2 regions of the Duganella sp. AC237 genome follow, and region 1 is predicted to be linked to the other one. Evidence: riboswitches for the same ligand, from Rfam matches in the RefSeq annotation. Region 1 holds a riboswitch; the other holds the start of a gene.

What was found. A riboswitch is a leader RNA that binds a small molecule or an ion and turns the genes downstream of it on or off. The one in region 1 is predicted to bind glycine.
Region 2: another riboswitch for glycine. It lies ahead of AC0IYS_RS16760 (D-amino acid dehydrogenase); the one in region 1 lies ahead of gcvT (glycine cleavage system aminomethyltransferase GcvT).

Annotation. Positions count from the first base shown of each region.
Region 1 is NZ_CEEDEW010000003.1:4,176,696-4,192,081, reverse strand. It holds gene AC0IYS_RS18530 (hypothetical protein) at 1-146, shown strand, start outside; gene AC0IYS_RS18525 (GntR family transcriptional regulator) at 229-627, shown strand; gene AC0IYS_RS18520 (ABC transporter ATP-binding protein) at 624-1,499, shown strand; gene AC0IYS_RS18515 (hypothetical protein) at 1,496-2,926, shown strand; gene AC0IYS_RS18510 (DUF6677 family protein) at 2,958-3,296, opposite strand; gene AC0IYS_RS18505 (cache domain-containing protein) at 3,420-3,869, shown strand; gene AC0IYS_RS18500 (methyl-accepting chemotaxis protein) at 3,882-5,510, shown strand; gene gcvP (aminomethyl-transferring glycine dehydrogenase) at 5,616-8,510, opposite strand; gene gcvH (glycine cleavage system protein GcvH) at 8,514-8,894, opposite strand; gene gcvT (glycine cleavage system aminomethyltransferase GcvT) at 8,946-10,067, opposite strand; glycine riboswitch at 10,143-10,268, opposite strand; glycine riboswitch at 10,313-10,409, opposite strand; gene AC0IYS_RS18480 (ATP-dependent Clp protease proteolytic subunit) at 10,560-11,120, shown strand; gene AC0IYS_RS18475 (hypothetical protein) at 11,187-11,381, opposite strand; gene AC0IYS_RS18470 (methyl-accepting chemotaxis protein) at 11,553-13,382, opposite strand; gene AC0IYS_RS18465 (DUF1631 family protein) at 13,622-15,386, shown strand, end outside.
Region 2 is NZ_CEEDEW010000003.1:3,774,237-3,788,331, reverse strand. It holds gene AC0IYS_RS16795 (serine/threonine-protein kinase) at 1-1,268, opposite strand, end outside; gene AC0IYS_RS16790 (Tll0287-like domain-containing protein) at 1,276-2,154, opposite strand; gene AC0IYS_RS16785 (sensor histidine kinase) at 2,415-4,460, shown strand; gene AC0IYS_RS16780 (LuxR C-terminal-related transcriptional regulator) at 4,469-5,167, shown strand; gene AC0IYS_RS16775 (3-oxoacyl-ACP reductase) at 5,269-6,624, shown strand; gene AC0IYS_RS16770 (ankyrin repeat domain-containing protein) at 6,662-7,195, opposite strand; gene AC0IYS_RS16765 (hypothetical protein) at 7,251-7,553, opposite strand; glycine riboswitch at 7,695-7,795, shown strand; glycine riboswitch at 7,796-7,909, shown strand; gene AC0IYS_RS16760 (D-amino acid dehydrogenase) at 7,958-9,223, shown strand; gene AC0IYS_RS16755 (DUF1801 domain-containing protein) at 9,230-9,658, opposite strand; gene AC0IYS_RS16750 (diguanylate cyclase) at 9,691-11,427, opposite strand; gene AC0IYS_RS16745 (ribonuclease T2 family protein) at 11,628-12,623, shown strand; gene AC0IYS_RS16740 (cache domain-containing protein) at 12,659-14,095, opposite strand, start outside.

The DNA.
Region 1 (15,386 bases):
GGTGTTTTCTCGCCAGTAATGTGTTGTGGGTGGTGTGGGGACTGCACGACGAGGCCTACGCGCTGATCGCGCTACAGCTGTGCCTGGTCGCCACGAATATCCGCGGCGCTTTCAAGAACGAGGACAAGCCCGCCGAAGAAAAATAAGCCGATAAAAAAAGCAACATCGCGTTGCGGCTTGGTGTATTATCCGACTAATGCACCAATACATTGAGCGATACAGCCAGCGATGACTTCCCATTCCGCCACACTTTTTACGATCGCCGTCGGCTCGTCCGACCCGATCTACCGGCAGTTGATCGAGCAAACGCGCCGGCTTGTCGCCGCCGGCGTGCTGGCGCCCGGCGACGTGCTGCCGTCGGTGCGCGAGGTCGCGCTGGCCCTGGCGGTCAACCCGATGACCGTCTCCAAGGCCTACAACATGCTCGAAACCGAGGGCGTGCTGTCGCGCGCACGCGGCATCGGCATGCTGGTGGCCGAGCGCCCGGCGCAGGCGCACAGCCGGCGCGACCGCGAAGACCTGCTGCGACCCACCTTGCAACGGGCGGCGGCCGAGGCCCGCCAGCTCGAACTCGATCCCGATGCCGTCCTCGCCCTTTTCAAGAAAATTCTCAAGGAAGAACCATGAAATCATCCATCGTCGATGTCGCCGGCCTGCATAAAACCTTCGACGGCCAGCCGGTGCTCCAAGGCGTGAACTGGTCGATCGAACCGGGCAAGGTGATCGGCCTGCTGGGGCGCAACGGCGCCGGCAAATCGACCTTGCTGGCCTGTCTGCTCGGGCTGCGCGAAGCCGATAGCGGCGTCGTTACGCTGTTCGGCGAACAGGTGCCCGAGTTGAGCGACACGGTGCGCGCGAAGATCGGCTACGTGCCGCAAAAGTCCGACCTGTTCGAGTGGATGACGCCCGTGCAGATGCTCGACTACTTCAAGGCGCTCTATCCGCGCTGGAACGCCGACAAGGTGGCGGGCCTGATGCGGCGCTGGAGCCTGGACGGGCAGGCCGCTGGGCAGCACATCGGCAAGCTGTCCGGCGGCGAGAAGCAGCGCCTGTCGATCATCCGCGCGCTGGCCCACGATCCCGAACTGCTGGTGCTCGACGAGCCGGTCGCCAGCCTCGACCCGGTCGGCCGCCGCGACTTCCTGCACGAGCTGGTGGACGACGTCATCGAACGCGATACGACGGTGATTTTCTCGACGCACATCCTGTCGGACCTGGAGCGGGTGGCGCTGGACGTGGCGTTTCTACAGGGCGGCAAGATCACCTTGCAGGCGCCGCTCGACGAGCTGCTGGAAAGCGCCCACAGGATCAGCGGCAGCGACGCGATCATGGCGGGTATGCGCTTCGGCGACGAGATCCGGCGCATGCGCAACGGCGGTGACGGCGCTTCCGTGCTGGCGCGCCTGACCGGCGCCGAGGCGGCGGCATTGAGCGCCAGCCCCGGATTGCGCGTCGAATCACTCAGCCTGGAAGACTTGTTCGTCGAGGTGACCAAATGAACGCTGTTTTCCGCGCCTATGCGCCCTTGTTCCACCAAATGCTCGGCGATCGTGGCGGCCGCCGCACGCTGTTGTGGGTCAGCGGCGTACTGGTGGTCGTCGCCGTCGTGGGGGCGTGGCTGTCGCTCGCGGTCAAACACTCGTCAGAAGGCGCCGGCGCCTTCTGCTGCGTGGCGCTGGCTCTGTTCCTGTGGCTCTGGTCCAGCGTTTTCGTGAGCACCGCCATGCTCCAGAATCATCCGGCCAACGCCTGTCTGGTGCCGCATTTGCGGCGACGCCTCATTACGGCCTGCGTTGCGATGTTCGTCGTCAGCAGCGTCGTGCTGGCTGTCGCGGTCAGCCTGTTTTTCGGCCACTTCGGCTACGCGGTGGCCGGCGCCGGCTTGCTGGTTCCTTACGTGCTGCTGGCGCAGCGCTTTGTCTATCTCGCAATGCTACCGGTGTATGCCTCGCCGCTGTCCCAGTTGGTGCCGGCGGCGTGGACCGACAGGCTGACAGCTTTGCTGGCGTCGATCAACGAGCCCACGTTGTCGTTGTTCGGTGTCGCCGCCGATATTGCGTTGCTGGCCTGGGGGATAAGCATTGCGCTGCCGCGAGGCGGCGACCGGCACTTCGCGCTGAACGCGCGACGCACGTTGTGGCGGACCGCCGGTACGGACGGCGCGGCGCTGCGGGAATTGCAGCGCCGCCGTGTGTGGCGTTGGGGCTACGCGCGCGTTCTGCGCCGCGATAGCGTGCGGGCAGGGGCCCCGGGGCATAAACTGATGCACACGATGGGGACGACCGTGAACGAAGGGAGCACCGTTTTCGGGGTGGTCGTCTGCACGCTGCTGGCGGTACTGGCGGCACTGGCAAACGTCCCCGATGTGAAGATTTTTGGACCGATTGCCATCTTTGATCTTGCCCAGGTCTTCATGTTGCTGTCGGTTTCTTCGTACACGGTGGCGGTGCTGTTGGCCGCAGTGACACATAACGCCGAGCAGGGGCTGTATCGGCTGGCACCAAGGGCGCCATCCGCGCGTGAATTGAACCGCGTGTTTGCCAAAGCCGTCGTGCTGCGGTTCCTGAAGATTTGGCTGGTGGTGCTGGCGGGCCTGGTGGCGATCGACTGCGCGCGGCGAGGCAGCCTGGAACTTCGCGCTTATCCGCTGGCGCTGGCATCGCTAACGCTGCCGTTCATTTGCTTCCTGCTGCCGGACTATGCGCGCTTGCGCGCCGCCCCGCGCTGGGGTGTGAGCTTCGGCTTGCTGGTGGCGCTGATCCTGGGATACCTGTTTTTTGCGGCGCTCGCCGCGAGGCATCCAGGCTTTCCCTGGCTTGTGCTGGTGTGCCCGATCGTCGCCGGCTCCCTGCTGACGTTGTGGGTGCGGTGGATATCGATGACCAGGATGCCACCGGCATTCCCCGCCGGCCGTTTGGCCGCCTGACGATGACGACCGCGCGCGGCCGCCGCCAATTCTACGCCTGTCCGCGCCGCCCCAGCCAATAAGCGTCGGCCACCGACCCGATCCAGCACAGCAGGATCACCATCGAGGCCGCGTTGGTGGCCGGATTGTCAACGCCGGTGGCGTGGATGCGGGCGATGATGTCGATCGGATCGAGCGCCAGCTTGCCGCTGTTGATCTCATCGACCAGCGTATTGGCCAGCTCCAGCGTGGTGCGCAGCAGGAAGCCGATGGCCACCAGCGCCGGCACGACGAACAGGCAGCCGCGCAGCGGCCGTTTCAGCACCAGGTGGCCGAGGCCGGGGAAGATCAGCGCCGACACCAGGGCCGCCTTGGTAGTGGGTTTCATCATGCGTGCGTGGTTCCGTTCGTTATCGCTGTTGTTTATTGGTAGGGCTGGCGCCAAGTTGAGACAGCGCAAGATTGCGTAAGGGTACGGGGCGTAGATTACAGCATGTTACCTGCGGGGAAAATCATGCGCGCCATGTTCGGAATCGTCACATTGTTAAGCTGTTTATCGGTCAACGTCGCCGCCAACGCCGATCCGGGCGAGAAGGATGCCGTCGCGCTGGCCGAGCGGGGCGCCTTGTTCATCAAAACCTACGGCAAGGCGGAAATGATCGCCCGCATCAACCGCAAGGACCCGCTGTTCAACCAGGGCGCGCTGTACCTGGCCATGCGCGACATGCGCGGCATCACCATCGCCCATCCCACCAACGCGTTGATCGGCAAGGATTTCCTCGACGTGCCGGACGCCGACGGCAAGGCCTTCCGCCATGAGATGGTGGCCGTCGCCCAAGGCAGCGGCAAAGGTTGGGTCGACTACAAATTCCGCAATCCCGCAACCGGCAAGGTCGCACCCAAGAGCACCTACGTGCTGCGGGTGGACGACGTGGCGCTGGAAGCCGGCATCTATAAACACTGACCGGTCAACGTCATGCTCAGCAAACTTCGTATAGGTCCCAAACTGTTGTTGGCGCCCGGTGTGGTGTTGATCCTGCTGATTTGCCTGTCGGCCGGGGCTTACCTCGGCATGGTGCGGCAAAACGAGTCGCTCGAAAACATGGTGCAGCAGCGCGCGGTGCGCCTGAAGGCCACCGCCGACCTGGTGGCCGGCGCCAACCGCGCGCACACCGAAATCTACCAGCTGCTCACCTGGATCAATGCCAGCTTCGCGCCGCCGCGCATCGACGCGCTGGTGCGCGACATCCATACCCGCCACGCGGCGCTGGACCGCCAGTTCGCGCAGCTCGAAATGGTCACCCAATCGAATCCCGCCGAGCGCCGCTTCGTGGTGCAGTCGCAGGCCGCGCATAGCCAGTATGTCAAGGCGATCGCCGATGTGATCGAGCTGGGGATGGCCGATCATTCGATGGCCGCCAACGCCATGTTCAAGGCCGAACGCGCGTTCGATGTGGTGTCCCAGCGGCTCGATGAGCTGTCAAGGCTCGAACAATCGCTCAGCGAGCGTGCTTTCACGGAGGCTGAATCGGAGTTCACCAGCGTGTCGGTCTGGATGCCGATCATGGTAGCGATATCAATTATCTTGTCGCTACTGGTGACGATGGCGGTGCGTAACGCGCTACTGAAGGAGGTGCGCGAGATCGGCTCGGCGGCCATCGATCTGGCCGAGGGCAACCTGACGGTCAAGAACCGCGTCTATGGCCGCGACGAGATCTCCGAGACCTCGCGCGCGCTCGACACCAGCATCCGCAACCTGAACACGACGCTCAAGACGATACTGGCGTCGGCCGAATCGATGGACTCGGCGTCGCGCTCCGTGGTTCAAGGCAGCGTGGATCTGACGCAGCGCGCCGAAAGGCAGGCGACCTCGCTGGGGGAGACCAGCGGCGCGATGCGTGAGCTCAGCTCCACGGTCGCGCAGACGGCGAACAACGCCCAATTGGCCAATCAACTGGTGCGCTGCGCCACCAACTTCGCGGTGCGCGGCGGCAGCGTGGTGCAGCGGCTGGTGGGTACGATGGCGTCGATCCGCGGCAGCTCGCGCAAGGTGGTGGACATCGTCGGCGTCATCGACGGCCTGGCGTTCCAGACCAATCTGGTGGCCTTGAACGCGGCGGTGGAGGCGGCGCGCGCCGGCGCCCAGGGCGAAGCGTTCGCACAGGTGGCCAGCGAGGTGCTGGTCCTGGCGCAGCGCTCGGCGACGGCGGCGCACGAGATCAAGGCCTTGATCGCCGAGTCGGTGGCCGAGATCGAGGGCGGCGCGCGCTCGGTGGAGGAGGCCGGCGACAGCATGGCGGAGATCGTGGCCTCGGTGCAGCAGGTGGGCGACATCATCGGCCAGATCAGCGAGGCCAGCGCCGAGCAGGCCGAGGGTTTGCAGGGCGCGCACATGGCGATCCTCGAGATGGACCAGGTGACGCAGCAGAACCTGGCGCTGGTGCGGCAGGCGGCGGCGGCGTCCACGGGGTTGCAGCGGCAGGCGCTCAATCTGTCCGAGGCGGTGGCGATGTTCAAGCTGGAGGATGGTCAGGAGCCGAACGTCCCCCAGCAACCGGGCTCGCCGCGGGTGGTGCGCCTGCGGCTGGCGTCGATTAGGAATTGAGCGCACACCCGCAACCATCGCCGCACCGGATTGGATAATAAAAAGCAGGCAAACCGTGAGGCTTGCCTGCTTTTTGTTTGCGCGGCGTGCCGCGCAAACTCTCGCTTACTCGTAGTCGCTCATCGGCGCGCAGCCGCAGAACAGGTTGCGGTCGCCGTAGACGTTGTCGGCACGGCCGACCGGCGGCCAGTACTTCTGCTTGCGCAGCGACGGCACGGGGTAGGCCGCCACTTCGCGGCTGTACTTGTGCTCCCACTTGTCTGCGGTCAGCACCTCGGCGGTGTGCGGCGCGAACTTCAACGGATTATCCAGCTTGTCGAATTCGCCGCTTTCCACTTTGGCGATCTCGCCGCGGATGGCGATCATGGCGTCGATGAAGCGGTCCATCTCGGCCTTCGATTCGCTTTCGGTCGGCTCGATCATCAAGGTGCCCGGTACCGGGAAGCTCATGGTCGGCGCGTGGAAGCCGAAGTCCATCAGGCGCTTGGCGACATCCTCGTTGCTGATGCCGGTGGCGTCCTGCAGCTGGCGCAGGTCGATGATGCACTCGTGCGCCACCAGGCCGTCGTGGCCCGAATACAGCACCGGGTAGTGCGGCGACAGGCGGCGCGCGATGTAGTTGGCGCTCAGGATCGCGGTTTCGGTCGCGGCGGTCAGGCCTTCGGCGCCCATCATCGCGATGTACATCCACGAAATCGGCAGGATGCTGGCCGAGCCGTACGGCGCGGCGCTGACCGAACCGATGCCGGCGTTGTCGCGGATATAGCCATTCGAACGCTGGTTCGGCAGGAACTTGGCCAGGTGGGCGCCAACGCCGATCGGGCCGACGCCCGGGCCGCCGCCGCCGTGCGGAATGCAGAAGGTCTTGTGCAGGTTCAGGTGCGAGACGTCGCCGCCGAACGCGCCCGGCGCGGCCACGCCGACCAGCGCGTTCATGTTGGCGCCGTCGATGTAGACCTGGCCGCCATGGCTATGGACGATCTCGCACAGCTCCTGGATGCCTTCCTCGAACACGCCGTGGGTCGAAGGGTAGGTCACCATGACGGCGGCCAGGTTCTTCGAGTGCAGTTCGGCCTTGGCCTTCAGATCGGCCAGGTCGACGTTGCCGTTGGCGTCGCAGGCGGTGACCACCACCTGCATGCCGACCATGTTGGCCGACGCCGGGTTGGTGCCGTGCGCCGACGATGGAATCAGGCAGATGTTGCGGTGGCCTTCGCCACGCGACTGGTGGTAGGCCTGGATTACCAGCAGGCCGGCGTACTCGCCCTGCGAGCCGGCGTTCGGCTGCAGCGAGATGGCGGCGTAGCCGGTCACCGCGCACAGCATCTCTTCCAGCTGCGCGATCATTTCGCGGTAGCCGATGGTCTGGCTGTCCGGCGCGAACGGGTGGATGTTGGAGAACTCGGGCCAGGTGACCGGGATCATCTCGCTGGTGGCGTTCAGCTTCATGGTGCATGAACCCAGCGGGATCATGGTGCGGTCCAGCGCCAGGTCCTTGTCCGCCAGGCTGCGCAGGTAGCGCAGCATTTCGGTTTCGGAGTGGTAGCGGTTGAAGACCGGGTGCGTCAGGTAATCGCTCGAACGCGCCAGCGATGCCGGGAACGATTCGGCGACGGCCGCTTCGACGGTGTCGAAATCCGGGCCGTGGGCCGGGCCGCCGACAGGGTGGGCGAACACGGTCCACAGCAGGGCGATGTCTTCGCGCGTGGTGGTCTCGTCGAGCGAGACGCCGACGTGCGAGGCGTCGATCACGCGCAGGTTGACGCCGTGCGAGTGGGCCGACGCGTGCAGCTGTTCGGCGTTGGCGGTGGCGACGGTCAGCGTGTCGAAGAAGGTGTCGTTGGTGACGGTGTAGCCGAGCGTCTTCAGGTTAGCCGCCAGCACGCCGGTGTAGCGGTGCACGCGCTGGGCAATCTGCAACAGGCCTTTCGGGCCGTGGTAGACGGCGTACATCGACGCCATCACCGCCAGCAGCACCTGTGCGGTGCAGATGTTGGAGGTGGCTTTTTCGCGGCGGATGTGCTGCTCGCGGGTTTGCAGCGCCAGGCGGTAGGCCTTGTTGCCCTGGGCGTCGATGGTGACGCCGACCAGGCGGCCGGACATGCTGCGTTTGAATTCGTCGCGGGTCGACAGGTAGCCGGCGTGCGGGCCGCCGAATCCCAGCGGGACGCCGAAGCGCTGGCTGTTACCGACGACCACGTCCGCACCCCATTCGCCCGGTGGCGTGAGCATGGTCAGCGCCAGCAGGTCGGCGGCGACAACCACCATCGCGCCCTTGGCCTTGACCGCCTCGACGCCGGTTTTGTAGTCGCGCACCACGCCGTTAACGCCGGGGTACTGCAGCAGCACGCCGAAGGCGTCACCGATGCCGGAAAGTTCGGCAGGGTGGAAGCCCTTGACTTCGATGCCCAGCGGCTTGGCGCGGGTCTCGACCACTTCGCGCGTTTGCGGCAGCACGTCGTCGGCGACGTAGAACACGTTCGACTTCGACTTGCCCACGCGCTGGATCAGGGTCATCGCTTCGGCGGCGGCGGTGCCTTCGTCGAGCATCGAGGCGTTGGCGATGCCCATGCCGGTCAGGTCGGTGATGGTCTGCTGGAAGTTAAGGATCGCTTCCAGGCGGCCTTGCGAGATCTCCGGCTGGTACGGCGTGTAGGCGGTGTACCAGGCCGGGTTTTCGAAGATGTTACGCAGCACCACGCCCGGCGTCAGCGTGTTGTAGTAGCCCTGGCCGATCATCGACTTCAGGACCTTGTTCTTGCCGGCGATTTTTTTCAGCTTGTTCAACGCTTCCTGCTCCGGCATCGGCTGGGTGTATGCGCCGAGCGGCAGGGTGGCCTTGTTGCGGATGTTGGCAGGGACGATGGTGTCGATCAGGGCGGCGCGCGAGGCGTAGCCGAGGACCGCCAGCATGGCTTCCTGTTCTGCGGCGTCAGGGCCGATGTGGCGTGCGATGAAAGCGTCGCGTGCTTCAAGTTGGGTCAGGCTTGAACGGGTCATAATTTACGCTTCGGTGGTCTTGCCGTAGGCGGCTGCGTCCAGCAGGCCGTCGATCGCGCTGGCGTCGGCCGGCTTGATCTTGAACAGCCAGGCGGCGTAGGCGTCGCTGTTGATCGACTCCGGGGCGCTGGCCACGTCTTCGTTGACGGCGATGACTTCGCCCGACACCGGCGCGTAGATGTCGCTGGCCGCCTTGACCGATTCCACCACGGCGGCGTCGTCGCCGGCCGTGTAGCTCTTGCCGACCTTCGGCAGTTCGACGAAGACGATGTCGCCCAGCGCGTCCTGCGCGTACTCGGTGATGCCGACGGTGACGGTGCCGTCCGACTCAGCGCGCACCCATTCGTGGGATTCGGTGTACTTCAGGTCTGCAGGAATATTCATGTAAGGCTCCAGATGGGTAGGGGGCGGGTTCGAACTAGGATACTAAATCATTTAAACGGCGAGGATTTTACCGTTGCGGACGAAGGGCAGCTTGACCACCGAGGCGGCCAGCTTCTTGTCGCGGATCTCGACGTGCACGGTGTCGCCGACGGCCACGCCGTTGGGCACGCGCGCCAGCGCGATGGCCTGCTGCATGGTCGGGCTGAAGGTGCCGCTGGTGATCTCGCCGACGGCGTCGGTGCCGGCCACGATGACTTTCTGGTGGGCGCGCAGCACGCCGCCTTTTTCGCGCAGGATCAAGCCGACGAATTGGGCGTTCTGGCCCATCGCCTGCAGGGCAGCCTTGCCGATGAAGTCGCGCTCGGACACCAGGTCGATGGTCCATGCCAGGCCCGCGTCGAGCGGGTTGACGGTTTCGTCCATGTCCTGGCCGTACAGGTTCATGCCCGCCTCCAGACGCAGCGTGTCGCGGGCGCCCAGGCCGGCCGGCTTGACGCCGGCGGCGGCCAGCGCGTTCCACAGCTTCTCGGCCTGGTCGGCGGCGACACCGATCTCGAAGCCGTCTTCGCCGGTGTAGCCGGTGCGGGCGATCATCGCCTCGCCGAAGGCGGCGCTGTGCGCGAAGGCGACGTTGAACGGTTTCATGTCGGTGGTGCCGGCCTTCGATTCGGGGATCACGTCCCACACCTTGGCGCGCGCGTTCGGGCCCTGCACGGCGATCAGCGCCATGGCGTTATCACCATCCCGGCGCTGCGTGATTGTCACGCCGCTGTTGGTGGCGGCGTTCTGCGCCTGCATCCACGCCACGTCTTTTTCGGCGGTGCCGGCGTTGACGACCAGGCGGAACCAGCTCTCGTCGATGAAGTAGACGATCAAGTCGTCGATGACAAAGCCCTGCGGATTGAGCATGCACGAGTACAGCGCCTTGCCCGACACCTGCAGCTTGTCGACGTTGTTGGCCAGCAGGCCGCGCAGGAAGGCGCGCACGTTGGCGCCCTTGATGTCGACCACGCACATGTGGGCGACGTCGAACATGCCGACGTCGGTGCGCACGGCGTTGTGTTCTTCGATCTGCGATCCGTAGTTGACGGGCATGTCCCAACCGCCGAAATCGACCATCTTGGCGCCGGCGGCGCGGTGTGCGTTATTGAGTGGGGTGGCTTTGAGCGTCATAATTCCTCGGTCCATATCGAAAAGGGGTTAACAGAACATACAAGGAACGGCTAAAAAGCTGTTTCCACAATGATCGCAGACCCCTCTGTCCTTGGTACCTGAGAGATTACGGGCGAATCGACGCGAAGTCGAACTCGATTCCCGTGCGCCCCTTCGGTGGGCCGCCGGCGTGTGCCGCGGCCGCTCTCCAGAGTTGGACCAGTTGGCATCCCGCCGCGATAAAAAATCGAACGGCGGCCGCGCTGGTCCCTTGATCGGTCCTTTTGCCTGAGAGTTTTTGGGTAGTGCCCCTTCGGCGGCTGCGTTGGCGTATCGCCCGCAACCCTCTCCCGATCAAGACTCGGGAATATATGTCAGAAGGGCCTGAATGTCAATCTTGCGGGCAGGGCTGGATGGGGTGGTGGGCGGGGGCGCGCACGAATGGCGTGCAATAAAAACGCTATATAAACAACTATTTGCTAGAATAAATCACACTTATTCGAGAGCCCACCCATGAGCCAAGATCCAAATTCCTACGAGGGCCACGCGTGGTTCACCCTGTCAGGCGACGTCAACAGTGACATGGTGCGCCGTGTCTTCGACGCCGTTGCCGATATGACGGAGGACCGCATCACCACCGCCCACATCCTGATCCAGTCCAACGGCGGCTATGTCAGCGACGGCATCTGTCTGTACAATTACCTGAGCAAGTTGCCGATCAAGATCGTCACCTACAACGCCGGCGCGGTGGCGTCCATCGCCGTGATCCTGTTCCTGTCCGGCGAGGAGCGTTATGCCAGCGACACGGCGCGCTTCATGGTGCACAAATCGCACGCCAGCGCGCCGCACGGCGCCCGGCCGGACGCGTTGCGCATCATCGTCGAAGGCTTGCAGGCCGACGACGCCCGCACCGAGCAGATCCTGCGCGAACACGTCAAGCTGACCGAGGAGCACTGGCGCACGCACGCGTACTCCGACCTGCACCTGACGGCGGCCGAGGGCGTGGCGGTGGGGATGGTCAACGCCGTGAAGGACTTTGTGCCGCCGCGTGGACAGCGCGTGGCCAATATTTGATTGCAAGCTGAAACGGGAGCGGCGCCAGGGAGGCGCCGCCATGCCGCTAATTATGGTGGAGCCTGATTAGCGGTTTTTGTTGCCCGTCTGTTTGTTGCCGTCGTTTTTATGGCTTTGCCGGCCGGCTTCCACATGCTGCTCATGGGTGCCGCCCTGGGTGCCGGAGCGCGAGCCGCTGGACGACCCTTTGTCGCCCGATTGCTTGCTGCTGCCTTGACTGGAGCCTTGCTTGCTGCCACCGCTTTTTTGATTCGAGTTCATTTTAGTTCCTTTGTGAAAGTGAAAGAACGTACTCGCCACAAGCGCGCCGTGCTGACTGGAAAAACGGTGACACCGTGCGCGTTTCTGGTAGAGCAATGATGCGTTTTCGCTCAGGCACTTGCTATCGGAGTGCGTCTTGGGGGGCTGTAGGAACATGCCTCGCACTCGTCATTAAAACTCTTCCCATTCGACCTCACTGTTGAGCTTGCCGGATGCCTTGCCCAGTCCGCTGGCGGCGCCGGCGCGGGCGGGCGGACGGCGTGGCGCGACCGTGCGTTTTCCCGGCGAGGGCAGTGCCGGCTTGATTCGTTCGCGGCGCGCGCCGGCGGTGGCGAGCGCCGGCGGCGTCTCCTCGTCGTCGCGCATGTCCGCCGCGCCTGGCATGCCGGCGATGCCACGCGTTTTGAGCGCCTCGGCGGCGACCAGCGGCTGCCGCGCCCGCGCTTCCCGGTCCGCGCCGTCGTGCACGGCGAACGCACCGATCGCCTCGTTCAGCTTGCCCGTTTCGTCGCGCATCGACGACGCTGCGGCGGCCGCCTGCTCGACCAACGCGGCGTTTTGCTGGGTCACCTGATCCATCGCCGCGATCGCCCGGTTGACTTGCTCCAGGCCGGCCGTTTGCTCGGCGCTGGCGTCGGCGATCTCTCCGATCAGCCCGGTTACCCGCTGGACGCTGCCCACCACCTCGTCCATCGTCAAGCGTGCCTGGTCGGCCAGCTGCGTGCCGCGCACCACCTTGTCGACCGAGTCGTCGATCAGGCTTTTGATCTCCTTGGCGGCCGCCGCGCTGCGCTGGGCCAGGTTGCGCACTTCGGAGGCGACGACGGCGAAGCCGCGTCCTTGCTCGCCGGCACGGGCCGCTTCGACCGCAGCGTTCAGCGCCAGGATGTTGGTCTGGAACGCGATGCCGTCGATGACGCCAATGATTTCCGCGATTTTCTTCGAGCTGTCGTTGATCGACGCCATCGTGCCGACCACTTGGCCGACATCGCTGCCGCCGCGCACCGCCACCGCCGACGCCGACACGGCAAGCTTGTTGGCCTGCACCGCGTGCTCGGCGTTTTGTTTGACGGTTGCCGTCAGCTGCTCCATCGACGAGGCGGTCTCTTCCAGCGAGGCGGCCTGCTGCTCGGTGCGGCTCGACAAGTCCAGATTGCCCTCGGCGATCTCGGCCGACGCCTGGCCGATCGCCCGCGCGCCGCTTTGCACCTGGGCGATCATCGTCATCAAGCTGTCGTTCATATGCTGCATCGCCTGCAGCAGCTTGCCGGTTTCATTGCCGGACCGTACTTCGATGCGGGTGCTCAAGTCGCCGTCGGCAATGCGCTGCGCCACCAGCATCACTTGCTGCAGCGGCGCCGAGATCGAGCGCGCCAGCCAAAACGCCAGCAGCACGCCAAAGCCGATCGCCGCCGACAGCAGGGCCAGCGTGACGATGCGCCCGGCCAGGTACGCCTGGTCGGCGCCTCGTGCCGCCTGCCGGCCGCCTTCGAGATTGCTGGACAGTAATTTGTCGAGCTGGCCGCTGACGGCGTCGAACGCCGGCAGCGACGAGCCCTTGAGCACCGCGACCGCCTCGTCCTTTTTGCCCTCGTTGGCCAGCGCCATCATTTTGTCGTGCGCGAGCAGGTAGGAAGCGGCCATCCGTTGTAATTCCGCCGCCTGCGGCATGAGGTTTGCATCGTTGATGGTCTTGCCGAGCTTGTCAGCATTGTCACGGAACGCGGATAGTGCGAGACTTAGTTTTTGCTCGGAACCGTCGATGCTGGCCTTGTCGCTGATCACCACGTGTTCGAGCTTGCGCAATTCCTGCACATTGTTTTTGAGCGACAGCACGGCGATCGATTGCGGCAGCCAGGTGTCGGACAGCTGCGTCGACGCGCGGTCGATGTCGCCCATGCGCGCGAGTGAACTCAGGCCCAGCAGCACGGTCAGGACCAGCACGGTGGCGAAGGCGATCAGCAATTTGCTGGAGGTTTCCAGGTTATGCAGGTATTTCATGGATATCCTTGGTGAGGGAAGCGACGGCGAGGGCGGGAGCGGGGCGGACCATATAATGATGTTAAGCAAAGTCCAAGCTTGTTCATTGCGCCTCGTCAAAGCAGTTGTTGGAACGAGGAAAGTGGTACACAGCCCGCAAGGGGCAAAAAAAATCGCCGATTCTTTCACTGCTGGTATTGCCATGCGGAAATACTGTGTAAGAATGGGGTCTACGGATCGATCACCAGCGGGCCGACACGATGGCGAATACTTCAACCACCCCGAGCACCAGCGGCGCGCCGATAAAGACGGTCACGCCGCGGCATGGCTTGCTGGAGGACTTGATCGGCATCGCCGTCAAGCACGCGGGCGATCAATATCTGGCGCTGGCCGCCAAGCTGGCCGGCGCGCTGATCGACGCCACCGACGGGGATACGCGCACCATCCAGCAACGGCTGCGCGCCGGCAATTTGCTGCGTAACCGCCATTTCGCGTTCTTGCATCTGGCGACGGAGGCATTGGAAAACACGCTGCGCCAGGAGATCGCACAGTTGGCGCCGGCCGCGAAAGACAAACGTAGCGGCGCCGGGCAGCCGATGTCGCTGGTGCCGTTCGAGGAAATGGACAAAAGGGTGGCGCTCGGCGGCGCCAGCAAACCGTTCGAATCGTTGCATTCGGACGCGTTGCAGACGCTCAATGTGCGGCTGGCGTTCCTGTTGGGCCGCGATATCTTGCGCGTGAGCCAGAATCCGTTTCGCCCCGAGGTGTTCCTGTCGGCCTTGCAGCGAGCCTGGCTGCAATTCGATCCCGAGCCGGAGTCGGCGCCGTTGTTGCAACCGCTTGTCAAACCCGGCATGTTCATCGAACTGGGACCGATGCTCGAAGCGCTGGACCTGGCATTGCAGGGCAAGGGCGTAATGCCGGGCTCAGTGGATGGCTACAAGGGCCGCAAGGCCGACGCGGCCAAGCAGGCGGCGGGCGCCCGCGCGCGCGGCAACCAGGCGGCCTTGGCCCAGCAACTGCGCCAGTTCTTCGCCTCCAGCGACGTCGCCGGTTCGGCCGCCGGCCAGATCGTCGACAAGATCGCCGGCGGCCTGCTGCAAGGCGCCGGCGTCATCGATCCGGGCATTCCGGACGTGCCGATGCCGGCGCTGAACGCGGGCGGCGTCTGGGTCCAGGGGGCGGCACAAGGTTTCCAGTCGCGCGGCGTCAGCAACGAGCAGGCGCAGCGGCAGTCGCAGATCGGCGCCAGGCAGCCGCTGTTCGCCTATCTGGCGCAGTTGCAGGCGACCGCGGTGGGCAAGCACGGATCGGACGGCGAGCCGGCCGCAAGCGCCGCCGCCATGCCGGCCAACGTGTTCTACCTGCCCAACATCAAGCAAAGCATGCCGCAAGGCAGCCTGACGCGCGCCGACGAAAGCACCTTCGATTTGCTGACGGCGATCTTCGACACCGTTTTCCGCGACCAGAACATTTCGCAGGAGATACGCGACCTGATCCGTTTCCTGCAGATTCCCGTGCTCAAGGCCGCGCTGGTCGACAAGAACTTCTTCTTCCAGGAGGAACACCCGGCGCGCCGCATGATCGATCTGCTGTCGCGCATGGGCTGGGAGCAGCGCAATGGGCCGGAAGATCCGTTGTTCAAGGCGATGCAGCGCAGCGTCGACCGCGTCGGCCGCGACTACGACCATGAACTGTCGGTATTCGCCCAGGCCGTCAGCGAGTTGGAAGCGTCGATCCTGGCCGAAGAGCGGGTCGCCGCGGCCACCATCGCGGAGCCGATCGCCGCCGCGCTAAAGCAGGAAAAGATGGCGGAAGCGGGCAAGCTGGCGAAAAACGCCGTGGCCCTGCGCATCGGCACCGGCGAGGTCATCGCGGTGGTGGAAGCGTTCCTCGAACAGCGCTGGGTCTCGGTGCTGACCGTCGCCTACAGCATCGAGGACGGCAAGCCGGGCGCCGTCAACAACGCCACCAGGGCCATGGACGAACTGATCTGGAGCGTGCGCCCCAAGCTGAACGCCGACG
Region 2 (14,095 bases), 400 kb from region 1:
GTGCCGCCGCCGGTTCCGATGCCCGTTGTCGCAGCCGTGCGCAATCCCGCCGACGATGCGCCGGCGCCCATGGTAGCACGCGAGCTGCCCGTTCCGGTGCCGCTGGCGGCAAGCTTGCGCTTCACCAGCGTCACGCCTTGCTGGAATTCGACTTTGCCCAGCTCGGACGGGATGTGCGGCAGCAGCAGGTCGCACAGCTCGTCGATGCCGTCCGCCCTGGTCGCGACTTTCTTGAGCAGGAATTTCGCCATCGGCCCGATCTGGCGCGACAGGATGGTTTCCAGCTCGGGGAAGGCTTCCAGCTTCCATGGCGTCATCGTGAGGCTGCCCGTGCCCGTGCTCCCGTCGCCGCCGGGCACAGACACCGGCGGCGGGACCCAATTGGCGCGCACGTCGGAGGCCAGCACCGTGCGGTCGGCATCGGCCAGCGCCGCGGTGTCCTGGGAGGCGGCGCCGGCGCGCCCCAGGGCGGACAGGTCGTCGAGAAAAGCGCGCGCCGAAGGATAGCGCTCGTCCGGCGCCTTGGCCATGGCCCGTTCGACGAGACGGTCGTAGCCTGTGCCGAGCGTCGCCACCAGTTGCGACGGCGGCGCCGGTATCTCATTGAGAATCTGCTGCATCACGATGGTGGGCGAGCCGACGAACGGCCGCACCCCCGTCAGCAGCTGGTACAGCAGCACCCCGGCCGAGAACACGTCGGAGCGGCCGTCCACGGTTTCGCCACGAAACTGCTCGGGCGACATGTAGCTGGGCGTGCCGATCATCGATCCGGTCTGCGTCAGCGTCGACGATTCGATGCGCGCCACGCCAAAGTCGCCCACCTTGACCTGGGCGCTGGACGTGATCAGCAGGTTGGCCGGCTTGATGTCGCGATGGACCACGCCGCGCGCGTGCGCATAGTCGAGTGCCAGCAGCAGGTCGCCCATCCAGGCGTCCACGTGCGCCAGCGCGGTGGGCTGGCCGGCGACCATCAAGGTATTGAGCGGCGTGCCGTCGACGAATTCCATGGCGATGTAGGCGGCGTCGGCGTCCTCGCCGTACTCGTACACGCTGACGATGTTGGGATGCTGCAGGCGGCCGGCGGCCTGCGCCTCGTTCTTGAAACGGCTGATCAGCTCGGCCTGACGGGTGTCGCCGAACAACTCCTTGCGGATCGTCTTGAGCGCGACCACCCGCTCGATGTGCGGATCGAAGGCCTTGTAGACCACCCCCATGGCGCCCTTGCCGAGGGTGGCGTCGATCCGGTATTTCCCCAATTGCGCAAGCATGTCGCGCTTACTCTTCGAGCATTTTCATCGCGCTCGCCAGGCTGGTGCGCATGCGCCCGAAGGAGCGCGCCAGCACCGACAATTCGTCGCTGCCCTTGACGTCGAGCTCCCCGGCGCTGAACTCGCCCATGCTGACCTGGTCGGCCAGGCGCGACATCTGCGTGATGCGGCGCGTGACGAACAGGTGCACCATCAAGTTGAGGGCGATGAACAGGAACACGAAGATGCCCAGCATCGACACCATGTAACTGCGCAGCATGACGCTGGCGCGCCGCAGCGGCACCTCCATCGGCACCGACACCACCTGGGCGCCGATGATCTCCATGTGCTTCCAGCCGAAGCCGTTGTTGCGGCCGTAAATGTCGAGCATGGTCTTGGGGGCGTTGTCGGGCACGCTGTGGCAGCGCAGGCAGGCCGCGTTGGTGATCTGTAGCGGCCGCGCCACATACAGCGCCGGGCCGATCGGCGTGCCGCGCTCGCCCACCATTTCCTTCAGCTCCGGTTTGGCGCGCAAGGTGTTGACGACGTCGGCCTCCCAGTCGGAGGCGCGGTCGCGCAGGTTGGTCGGGTTCAGCGTCGCTTCCTTGTAGCTGAAATCCGGGTAGGACTTGAGCAGATGGTTAAGGTGCTCGGTGGCGGCGTACGAGGGGATCGACTGGGGCAGGAATTCATACTTGAGCTGCATGTCGAGCAGCGGGGCGATCTGGCCCGAGGTGTAGCTGCGCGCGGCGCTGGCCGCTTGCATCAGCACGCGGGCGCTTTCCAGCGTCTCTTCGCGTGCGTTTTGCTGCAGCAAGTGGTTGGTGACGGCGCTGGCGGCGCCGAAGCCGATCGCGAAAATGGTGAGAAAGACGATATTGAATTTCGCGGCGAGCGACAGTTTCATGGTGGGGGCCTCGTTGACATCGACCACTCTACCTCTGAAGCGCCAACCGCGCTGTCACCAGAATTGGGGACAGACCGCGATGTTTAAACTGTGGACATTAATGTTACGATTAAGAATAACATTAATATTTTCTTAATAGTCACTTTTGCCCGGCGTGCAAGCGCTGTTCGAGGCGAACGGGGACTGGGGTTTTTTCATCGGGCGGGGCCAGATTGTATCCACGCACAGCACTATCGCGGCCGCCTCGCCGACGCATCGCCATGCCGCCAGGCAGGCTGGCGGCTTGCCTCAGCATGCTGCTTTTGGGCATGGCCGGTGCCTGCGCCGGGCCCCTGCACCTGACGAAAGCCGAGATGCAGGAAGTCGCAGGCGAGCGCCCCACGCCGGCCGCGGACAAGGTCGACAGCGCCACGTTGCCGGCGGCCTGGCGCACCGTGACACTGCCCTACGCCCACCCGTCGGACGTGCTCGGCCAGGCGCGCGCGGCGCAGGCCGGCAGCGGCGCCAGCGCGCACGAAACGCCCGATACGCCTGACGTGCCGAGCCCCCCCACCGCCGCAGGCCGCTTGGACGTATCTGGCGCCCCCATCGTCACCACCTGGTTCCGCCTGACCTTGCCGGCCGCCGAATCCGGCGCGGGGCGGATGCTGTACTCGGCGCGGGTCAAGGCCTACGGCCCGATCGCCGTCTACGTCGACGGCCGGCTGCGCCACCAACGCCAGCTCGACGGGCCGACTTGGTACTGGCCGCCGTTGTGGCTGGAACTGGGCGGCGACCCGCGCAGCGCGCCGCCGCGCGAGATCCTGTTCCGCATTCAGCACCCGCCCAGCAGCCGCGCGGCGCTCGCCTCTGTGTGGCTGGGAACGACCGACGATATCGGCTGGCGCTACCACGGACGGCAGTGGCTGCAATTGTATCTGCCGCTCATGTGCATCGGCGCCTTCGTCGCCGTCGGCGTGTTTTCCGCCTTTGTCTGGCTGTGGCGCGGCGTCGGCCTGGGCTACGGGCTGTTCACCTTGCTGGCGGCGGCCCAGTTCACGCGCTCGCTGAGCTTTTTCTGCGAGGCGCGGCTGGACAACGACTGGTTCGCCTGGCTCATGCTCAATTCGCTGTTCTGGATGCTGACGCTGGTGCACGCGTTCCAGGAGATGGTGCACGGGCAACGCCAGCGCTGGCTGAGCCGCAGCTTGCTGGCGGTCAACTTTTTTGTCGCCGTGTGCTCGTCGCCGTCGTTGGCGGGCTGGAACACGCCGCTGGTCACGCCGCTGATCTACCTGCTCGCCATCGTGGCCGGCAGCGCCATCACCGTTGCCGGCGTACGGGCGTCATGGCGCCGTTCGCCGGACGCCATGCTGATGTCGGTCGGCGTCGGCCTTTGCGTGTTGTACGGTCTTAACGATTGGGCGCTGCAAAGCAATTTCCTCGGGCCGGAGCACTGGTATCTGGGACCGTATATCAATCTGCAAAATTTCGGCATGCTGTGCTACCTGATGTACCGCCGTTATATCGGCGCGCTGGCGCATGTCGAGCAGAGCAACCTGCAACTGGCGTCGCGCCTGCGCGAGCGCGAGGCCGAGCTGGCATTGAGCTACCAGCGCCTCATCGAGATCGAGCACAGGCAAACGCTCGCCGGCGAACGCCTGCGCCTGATGCAGGACATGCACGACGGCCTCGGCTCGTCGTTGCAAAGCGCGCTGTGGGCGGTCGAGCGCGGCCAGCTCGAGGAGAACGCCATCCCCGACATCCTGCGCGCCTGCATCGACGACCTGCACCTGACGATCGACTCGCTCGAGCCGGTCGAGGCCGATTTGCTGCTGTTGCTGGCGACCTTGCGCTACCGGCTGGGCGAGCGTCTGCGACTGGCCGGCATGCGCCTGCACTGGGCCGTGGCCGACGTGCCGCCGCTCGAATGGATCGATCCGCGCACCGCGCTGCACATCCTGCGCATCTTGCAGGAAGCGTTGAGCAATATCGTCAAGCACACCAACGCCACTGAAATCCGTGTCGCCACCGCGTTCGACGACGACGGCGTGACGGTGTCGATCGCCGACAACGGTCCCGGCTTCGATCTGGCGGCGGCGCGGCAGCGCGGCGGCAAGGGCTTGCTGAACCAACAGCGCCGGGCCGCCGCCATCGGCGGCGCCATCGATTGGGAGGCGGTCGTCGGCGGCGGCACCCGCGTGCTGCTGTGGCTGCCGCTAACGCAACCGCAACCCCAGCCGCTATCGCAACCGCAACCGCAACCGGCACTGCCAACGCACTCGCAACCGACCCTGGCGCCGCCGCGGGTCGCCACACACCACTGAGACAACCCATGATGACCACCACTTCGATCCACCCCATCCGCGTCGGTATCGTCGAGGACGATATGGACTTCCTGCATGCGCTGGAGGGGACCGTGGCCGGCGCGGCCGACATGGTGCTGGCGGCGGCCGCCAGCACGCGCCATGCCGGCCTGCAAATGCTCGACGGACGGGCCTGCGACGTGCTGGTGGTGGACCTGGGCCTGCCGGACGGTTCCGGCATCGATGTCATCGGCGCGGCCGCGTCCCACTGGCCCGATTGCGCGGTCATGGTCAGCACCAATTTCGGCGACGAACTGCATGTGATGCGCGCGATCGAGGCCGGCGCCGCCGGGTATCTGCTCAAGCACACCAAGCCGGGCGGCCTGGCCGACGAGATCCGCAGCATTTTTCAGGGGGGCAGCCCGATCAGCCCGATCATCGCCCGGCAAATGCTGACCCGCTTCCGCCACCTGCCGCCGGTGCGGCAGGCGCTGGCCAGGAGCGCGGCGGATGCCGACGCCCAACCGTTGCGCACCCAGTTGTCGCCCCGCGAGCAGCAGGTGCTGGAGCTGATCACCAAAGGCTTCACCACCGAGGAGATCGCAGGATTGATGGCGGTGTCGAGCCACACCGTGCTGACCTTCATCCGGCGCACCTACCGCAAGCTCAAGGTGAACTCGCGCGCCGAGGCGATCTACGAGGCCAAAATGCTCGGCTTGCTCGACTGAGGCCGGGCCGGCGTCTTGCGGGTGGACGGCAAACCGGGCTGGAACGTCTCCAGCGGCCGGTGCGGGCATAATGCGGTGTTACCCGCACCGAAGAGAATCACATGTCCGATTTGTTAATGCGCTTGAACGGCAACCCGATCACCGGCGCCATCGCCAGGGCCATCGGCCTGCCGAACCCGGTGCCGCTGTCGCGCGAGGCGGGACCGTATGTGGACCGGCCGTTCGATGGCAAACGCGTTTTGTTATGCCGGACGGCCGGCGGCTATGCGGCCGAGGCGATGGCGGCGGCTTTTGTCCGCGCCGGCACGGCGGCGTTGGACGGGCCGGCCGCCGGCGCCGGGCCGCTCGATATCGTCGCGATGGACGCCACCGGTTGCGTGGCGCCGCAGGACTACCGGGCGTTGTACGACGGCTTGCATCCTGTCGTGCGGCGGCTGGTTCGCAATGGCCGGGTGCTGATACTGGCGGCCGATCCCGGCGCCGCGGCCACGCCGGCCGCCGCCGCCGTTGCCCGTGGCGTTGAAGGATTTGTGCGCTCGCTGGCAAAGGAAATCGGCGCCAAAGGTATTACGGTCAATCTCGGCTATGTGGCGCGCGACGCGCTCGACCGCCTGGACGGTCCGCTGCGGTTCTTTTGCGGCGCCCGCACCACCTACGTGACAGGGCAGGCGTTCCACCTGGCGGCCAACGTGGCGGCGCCCGCCAGCATGTCGTCGACGCAGGCGTTGTCCGGCAAGGTCGCGCTGGTGACAGGCGCCGCCAGGGGCATCGGCCTGGCCGTGGTCGAGCGGCTGGCGCAAGAGGGCGCCACCGTCGTCGCGCTCGATGTGCCGGGCGCGGCGGATGCGTTGCACCAGGCCTGCGACCGCTTCGCCGCCGTGCCCTTCCTCGCCGATATCGCCGCGCCGGACAGCGCCGGGCGTCTTGCCGACTTTTTGCTCGAGCGCTTCGGCGGCGTCGACGTCGTGGTCCACAACGCCGGCATCACGCGCGACCGCACGCTGGCCAATATGCAGGAGCATTTCTGGGATCTGGTGGTGCAGGTCAACTTGGCCGCCGTGATCGCGATCGACCAGCGCTTGCTGGAGCGGCGCGTGCTGCGCGACGACGGCCGGATTGTCTGCCTGTCGTCGGTCAGCGGCGTGGCGGGCAATTTCGGGCAGACCAACTACGCCGCGTCCAAGGCCGCGCTGATCGGCTATGTCGCCGCCCAGGCGCCGCTGCTGGCGCCGCGCGGCATCTGCATCAACGCCGTGGCGCCCGGCTTCATCGATACGCCGATGACCGACGCCATGCCCATGGTCGTGCGGGAGATCGGCCGGCGCCTCAATGCCGTCAAGCAGAGCGGGCAGCCGCGCGACGTCGCCGAACTGATCGCGTTCCTCAGCACCCCGGCCGCGTTCGGCATCAGCGGCGCGACCCTGCGCGTGTGCGGGCAAGGCCTGATCGGGGCATGAGGGCGGGAGGGACGGGTCGGGGTCGCCGCAGCGTGGCTTACAGGTTTTTTTCGGCCAGCAGCGCGGCCGTGTCCTTCGCGCCCATCGTCTGCGCCAGCGAGATCGCCGTCATGCCCCGACTGTCGACCGCATCGACGGCCGCGCCGCGCTCGATCAACAGCTTGAGGATATCGGTGCGGTTGAACATGGCCGCCATCATCAGCGGCGTCTTGCCGTCCGGGCTGGCGCCTTCGATGTCGGCGCCATGGGCCAGCAGCAGCTCGGCGATGTCCAGATAGCCTTTGTAGGCCACGCCCGCCAGCGGCGTCTGGCCCTGGTCGTTCGGCACGTTCGGGTCGGCGCCGGCTTCGAGCAGCACGCGCGCCGTGTCCAGGTGGCCGTGATAGCAGGCCAGCATGATCAGGCTGTCGCCTTTCTCATTGCGGAAACTGACGGGCAAGCCCTTGGCCACCATGCCGGCCAGACGTTCCGCGTCGCCGCCGCGCACCAGCGTGAACACGCCGCGTATGAACTCCAGGGTTTCCGCATCCATCACCGGGGCGGGCGACGCCGCCTTTTCATTCTCTGCCATGTCTCGCTTTCATCAAGTTATTTCGGGGTAACGATAAGTATGCCTAAGTTCGATTTTAAGCGATGTACGCTGTCGCACGCGCAGGGCAGGCGCGGGGCATGGCGGATCGCGGCGGGCACAAACCGGCGTGCCGATTGCCGGCGCCGTGCCGGGTCAAGCTGATGGCGGGTTGGGGCCGGGGCGGCGGCGTGGCGCCGGCGGCCGAGCATTCGGCGCAGACGCCGTACAAGGTCAACTCGTGGCGTTCGATGGTAAACCCCTTGGTCGCCAGACTGTCCATATGGCCAGGGCAGCCCTCGATATCGAACACGCGGTCGCATTTCACGCAGTGGAAGTGGTGGCGATGGTGATGCGCCACATGCATTATCTCGTAGCGCGGGTTGGCCAAGTATCCCATCCCACGGCCGGGTTGCCGCGAACCCAATGCGCCGGGTGGGTGCGGGTCGGGTGGATAAGCCGCAATTTTTCAGGTAAGCTACGCCCGTTGTGGCCAAAAGCCACCGCCGTATCGGGAGAGACTGTTCCAGCATCGCGCTGACGGACGGCGCCGAAGGAGCAACCGCCCCGGAAACTCTCAGGCAAAAGGACCGATACAGCACTTTAAACTCTGAAGAGCGGCAGGACTCGGACGTCGTCCACCCGCACCGAAGGAGCAAGCGCTGCCGCCATCGCGGCCCGGCGTGAATCTCTCAGGTCCAGAACAGAGGGGGTGTCTTTGCGCATGTGCGCCGAGACCATCCCCTTTGACGGTCTGGAATCTTCATGAAAACCATCGCAATCATCGGCGGCGGCATCACCGGCGTCACCACCGCCTACGCCCTCGCCAAACGCGGCTTCGCCGTCACCCTGCTCGAACGCCACCGCTACGCGGCGATGGAAACCTCGTTCGCCAACGGCGGCCAGCTGTCCGCCTCCAACGCGGAAGTGTGGAATCACCGGTCCACCATCGCCAAGGGCCTGAAGTGGATGCTGAGGAACGACGCGCCGCTGCTGGTCAATCCAAAGCCGGGCTGGCACAAGCTGTCGTGGTTCGCCCAATTCATCGCCGCCATCCCGCACTACCGCGACAACACGATCGCCACCGCACAGCTGGCGCTGGCGGCGCGCGAACACCTGTTCCAGTGGGCCAGGGACGAAGACATCGCCTTCGACCTCAAGCGCGAAGGCATCCTGCACATCTACCGCGAGCGCGCCGGATTCGAGCACGCGGCGGGCGTGTCGAAGCTGTTGATGCAGGGCGGGCTGGCGCGTCGCGCCGTCACGCCGGAGGAGATGCGCGCCATCGAGCCGACCCTGCGCGGCGACTACTACGGCGGCCACTACACCGTCAGCGACAGCACCGGCGATATCCACAAATTCACCACCGGGCTGGCGCGGGCGGCGCAACGGCTGGGCGCCGAACTGCGCTTCGGCCAGCAGGTGACGGCCATGCGGGCGGGCGCCGACGGCGTCGACATCACCGTCGAGGAGGACGGTTTCAGCACCACCCGCCGCTACGACGCGGTGGTCGTTTGCGCCGGCACCGCCAGCCGCGCGATGGCGGCGATGCTGGGCGACCGCGTCAACGTCTATCCGGTCAAGGGCTATTCGATCACGGTGCACCTGAACGACGCCGCCAGCCAGGCCGCCGCGCCGACCGTCAGCCTGCTCGACGACGAGACCAAGCTGGTGACCAGCCGACTGGGCGACGACCGCTTCCGCGTGGCCGGCACGGCGGAGTTCAATGGGTTCAACCGCGATATCCGGGCCGACCGCATCGCCCCGCTGGTGAAGTGGGTGCAGCAATGCTTCCCGGGGGTGAGCACGCGCAGCGTGACGCCATGGGCCGGGCTGCGGCCGATGATGCCCAATCTGATGCCGCGTGTGGGGCGCGGCAAGGCGCCGACGGTCTTCTACAATACCGGCCACGGGCACCTGGGCTGGACACTGTCGGCGGCGACGGCGGACATCATCGCCGAGACCATCTTCGCCGCGTCGGGGCGGGAGGGCGGGCGGCAAGCGCCCGCGCGGGTCGCGAAAGTGGCCTGACGGCCTTTACATGCGCTCGCCGGGCAACCGGCTGGCTTGTCGCACCCACTCGGCGAATTGCGCTTCGTCGAGCGGGTCGTCCTCGCGCAGGTCGAGATGTCGCACGCCGGCGGTTTTGGACGCCCCCGGCGGCAGCGGATCGAGAAAACCGCCGTTGAAGAAGGTGACTTTGACGTACTTGGTAAAACAATGAAAACCCAGGAACCAGCCTTGGTCGGCGATCCCGTATAGCGGCGTGTTCCATTTAACGGCCTTGTTCACGCCGGGTATGGTGTGGACGATGATCTCGTCCAGACGTCGTCCGAGATCGCTTTTCCAGCCCGGCATCGCGGCGATGTAGGCCTGCACCGGCGCGTCGCCATAGGCCTTGGGGATTTGCGGATTGCCGCCCGATAGCAGGACCGTTTCGGCTTTGGTAACTGGTTTTGTCGCCATGGCGTGCGCTCTGCGTTAGATGTGTGAACCGTCTAGGATACGCGATTTTCGTGAGCTTCCGTGCGGCGCTGATCCGCGCTGGCCGCCTCCGGGGCCAGCGCCCGGACGACGCGGTTTCTGCCGTCACGCTTGGCCTGGTAAAGCGCCTTGTCGGCCGCCTGGAACAGTGCCGCCGGCTCGGCACCGTGTTCCGGGTACCCGGCCACGCCCAGCGACGCCGTCGTGCGCACCGTGTGGCCGCCATGCGCGACCTGGAGCGCCTCGATCAACCCGCGAAAGAGCTGCGCGCGCTCGGTCGCCAGGTCGATGTCGCAATCTGGCAGCAGAACCACCATCTCCTCGCCGCCGAAGCGGCACGCGACGTCGCACGCGCGGATATTCGTCAACAGCACCTGCGCCACCCGCTTCAGGATGGCGTCGCCGCCGTCATGGCCGTAGGTGTCGTTGGTGCGCTTGAAGTGGTCCAGATCGAGCATGATGACCGCCAGCGGCTTCGCGTTCCGCTGCGAGCGTATCAGCTCGCGCCGCAGCGTCTCGTCCATGTAGCGGCGGTTGTACAACTCGGTCAGCGGATCGATGATCGATTGCAGGCGCAAGGTCTCGCGCAATTTGATGTTACTCATCGACATGGAGATCTCTTCGCTTAGCGTGGCCAGTACCTCGCGCTGGCGTTCGAAGATGTCGTGCTGCTCGGGCGCCGCGTACAGGGTCAGGCATCCCAGCACGGCGTCCTGCGTCACCAGCGGCATGCAGACGCGCGGACCGGCGCCGCTGTCGCCCGCGCTGCCATGCCGGCACTGCAGATCGCCGTCACCGGCGCAGACGTGGACGGTGCCGCGCCGCACCGCCCAGCACTGTTCCGGCTCGATGCCATCGGCGTCGTCGGCAATGTCGCCCCACCTGGCCTTGCGCTCCAGCGTGTCGCGCGAGTTGCGATACAGGTAAAGGCTGCCGGATACGCCGGGCACCAGCTTTTTGCAGAACGTGGAGACGATCAGCGAGGCTTCTTCGACGGTGGATACGCATTCGAGCGCGTGCAGCATGTCGGCGCTGACCGCCAGCTGCTGGTTGCGCAGCTCCGACGCGGCGGCGGCGCGGCGCAGCGCCCCGGTGTTTTCCGCCGCCAGCCTTTCGGCGTTCGCGCGCGCGCGCAACGAGCGCAGACCGACCAGCAACGCCACCGCCAGCAGTATCATCTCGGCGATGTTGACTGCCGCGCTGATGTACATGGCCTTGCGGGCGCCGTGCGTCAGCTGCTCGCGCAACTCGTCGCGGTGGATCGACAGCGAGGACAGCTCGCCGCCGATCAGATTGCGCAGGATGTCCATGTGCGCGCGGCCGGCGCCGGCGGCGACGACCTTTTCGGCGGCGGCGAATCCCTGCTCGCGCCGCATCGCGATCGTCTCGGCCATCAAGCCTAGCTTGAGGTCCATGGAGACCTTGACGTCGGCCAGCGCTTTGCGCTCGCGCGGGTCGGCGCTTTCCTGCCACAGCGTCGCCCGCAGCGGCTCGATCATGTTGACCGCCGCATGGTAGGGCTGCAAAAACTCCTCCTTGCCGGTCAGGATGAAGCCGCGCTGGCCGGTTTCGGCGTCCACCAGCAACCCCAGGATCGACTGGTAGTGGCGTTCCCTGGCCGAAGTGGCTTTCAACTGCGCCATGGTGTGCTGGACGCTGCGGTTGGTCAGGAAGGGCAGCGTGCCGACGCCACCCATGAAGACGAGCAGTATGAAAGCCACCCACTTCAGGCGTGTTTCGTTGGAGATCATTGTGGTTCGCAGGATCAGTCGGTAACCGAGAATATCATGTCATAAAGAAACTATCGCCTATCACGGACGGCAAGCCTTCGATTCGTCGTGCGGTTGCCACAAGTCGCGGTGCCGGCGGCTGTTTTCGATAGAAAAGGGCTTCCCACCCGCCGCGATAAGTCCGCTAAGATATTGGCACTTGACCAACCTGAGGAGTTTGAATGCATCGCCACACCGTCCCCGCAGCCGCCTTGCTGCTTGTTTTTACCGCGTTCGGTTGCAGCGCCAGCGAATCGGCCAATGGCAGTTTCACCGCCACCCAAAGCTGCGAGGCTTACACATCCTTCGCCAAACAGAACAACCCGGGCGCGCAGAAAATCGTGCCGGGGACCGAGTACACGGTCCGCGAAATCAACAAGGTCGATTACGACTGGATCAGGGTCGAGGTGCCGGGCGCGCAGCCGGCATTGCGCTGGGTGCGCAAGGAATGCGGCACGCCGGAGTTGAGCGATAAGCCGACCAAGGCGCAGCGCGGGCGCGAGATCGCTGCCGCCGGAGGGGTGTGCAACATCGCCAACAAGCAGGATAGCTATCTGCTGGCGATCACCTGGCAGCCGGGTTTTTGCGAGCATGTGAAATACAACGGCAAAAAGCCAGAATGCGACGCCATGAACGGCGGCAAACTGGAGGCGAAGAACCTGAACCTGCACGGCCTGTGGCCGAACAAGAAGGAGTGCGGCACCAATTATGGCAGCTGCAAGGGCGAGCAGTTCTCGCTCAAGCAGGAAACCATCGACAAGATCGCGCCATGGATGCCCAACTTCTTCTACGAGCGCACATTCGGCGCCTACGAGTGGAACAAGCATGGCAAATGCCAATCGCTGTCGCCGGACGACTACTTCATCAAGGCCGTGTCGGCGGTGCGGGTGGTGAATGATTCGGAGGTGGGCAAGATCGTATTGGGCAGCGTGGGCAAGTCGTTCCGCGTCAACGAGTTCTTCGAGCGGGTCAAGACCAGCTACGGCGCCCAGGTGGCCGACAGCATCACCCTGATTTGCACGCAGCGCAAGTACCTGCAGGAGATCCGCCTGTCGCTGCCGCTCGAATTCAGCACCGACGGTGAGTTGAAGCAGATGGTGGGCAACGCCGCCCCGGTACGCGTGCGCGCGGTGGGCTGCGGCGACGAGGTGTATGTGGAAGGCGCCGGCCGCGATTGACCGGCCCCTGGCCGACTTGGCCGACTTGGCCGACCCTAGTCGATCGTGAGGGCGCGCGCTTTTTTGCGCTCCGCCTTGCACTTGTACATGGCATCGTCGGCGCATGCGATCAAATCGTCGGCGGTGCTGGCCGACTGCGGATAGATGGCCACCCCGATGCTGGCGCCGGCCAGCAGTTCGTGGCCGTCTATCTCGTAGGGCATGGCCAGGCGGCGCGAAAGCTTCTCGACGACGCCGGCCGCGTCGTCGCCGCCGCTGGCGACCAGCACCACCGCGAACTCGTCGCCCCCCAGCCTTGCGGCCATGTCGGATTTCCGCAGTTCCGAGCGCAGGCGGTCGGCCGCATCCTTCAACAACACGTCGCCGGCGCCATGGCCGTAGGTGTCGTTGATGAATTTGAAGTTGTCCAGATCCAGATATAGCACCGCCATCGGCTGCTGATTGCGCTCGCTCAGATTGAGCTGGCGGGCCAGGAACTCGGTGAACATGGCGCGGTTGGCCAGGCCGGTCAGCGGATCGTGCGTGGCCTGATGCTTGGCCAGCGCGTGCATTCTCGACGCCTTGACCAGCGCCTGTCCCACCTCGTTCGCCTCGCGCAGGCCGTAGGTGGCCGGCTCGATGCTGTCGCCGGCGCCAAGGGCGAGCGCCGGCGCCACCAGGTCGCGGATCGAGCGGCTGATGCGGTTGCCGATGTGCCAGGCGAACAGCAGCCCGCCGCCCAGCAGCAGGATGGTCGACAGCACCAGCGTCCACAGTTTGGCAAGCAATTCTGAGTTCAACACCTCGATGGGAATGCCGATGGCCACCGTCCACTGCGAATTGGGCGCTTTGGCCAGCACGGCCAGGATAGGCTTGCCGTCGAGCGTTTTGGTGTCGAAAACCCCTTCCGGCAGTTCCTTCAGGCGTTCCAGCACCTCGGGAATCGCGTGCTGCCCGACGTAGCGCTGCATGTCGCTGGTGCGCGCGACCACCGTGCCCTTGTTATCGAGGATGGTGGCGATCCAGTGTTCGGGATATTGCTGCTGTTTGAGGATGGTGCCGAAGCGCTCCACCGTCACCACCGCGCTCAGCGCGTTGAAGCCGTTCGACTTCCTGGTGACCGGAACGGCGACGGCGACGATGTAGCGCTTCGACAGGGGGCCCATGGATACCTGTGAAATGGCGGTGGTGTCGTTGTCCCGCATGTAGGTCAACAGGTGGTCGATGCTCGTGCTGGGCAGCGCGGCGCCGTAGGGCTTGAAGGTGTTGATCAGCTGCTGGCCCGCGCCGTCTTCGAGCACGATGTTGAAAATATCCTGGCTGGCGCAGATGGCGCGCGCCTGATCGTAGAACGGCTTGAGGTCCTCGCCCAGCAGGCTGGGCGAGGTGGCGAGCACCTTGAGCGTCGATTCGATGACGGCGAATTCCTTGTCGATCGCCATGGCGTTGGCGTGGGCGGTCGTCATGGCGCTGCGGATGAAAGCGGCGCGCGC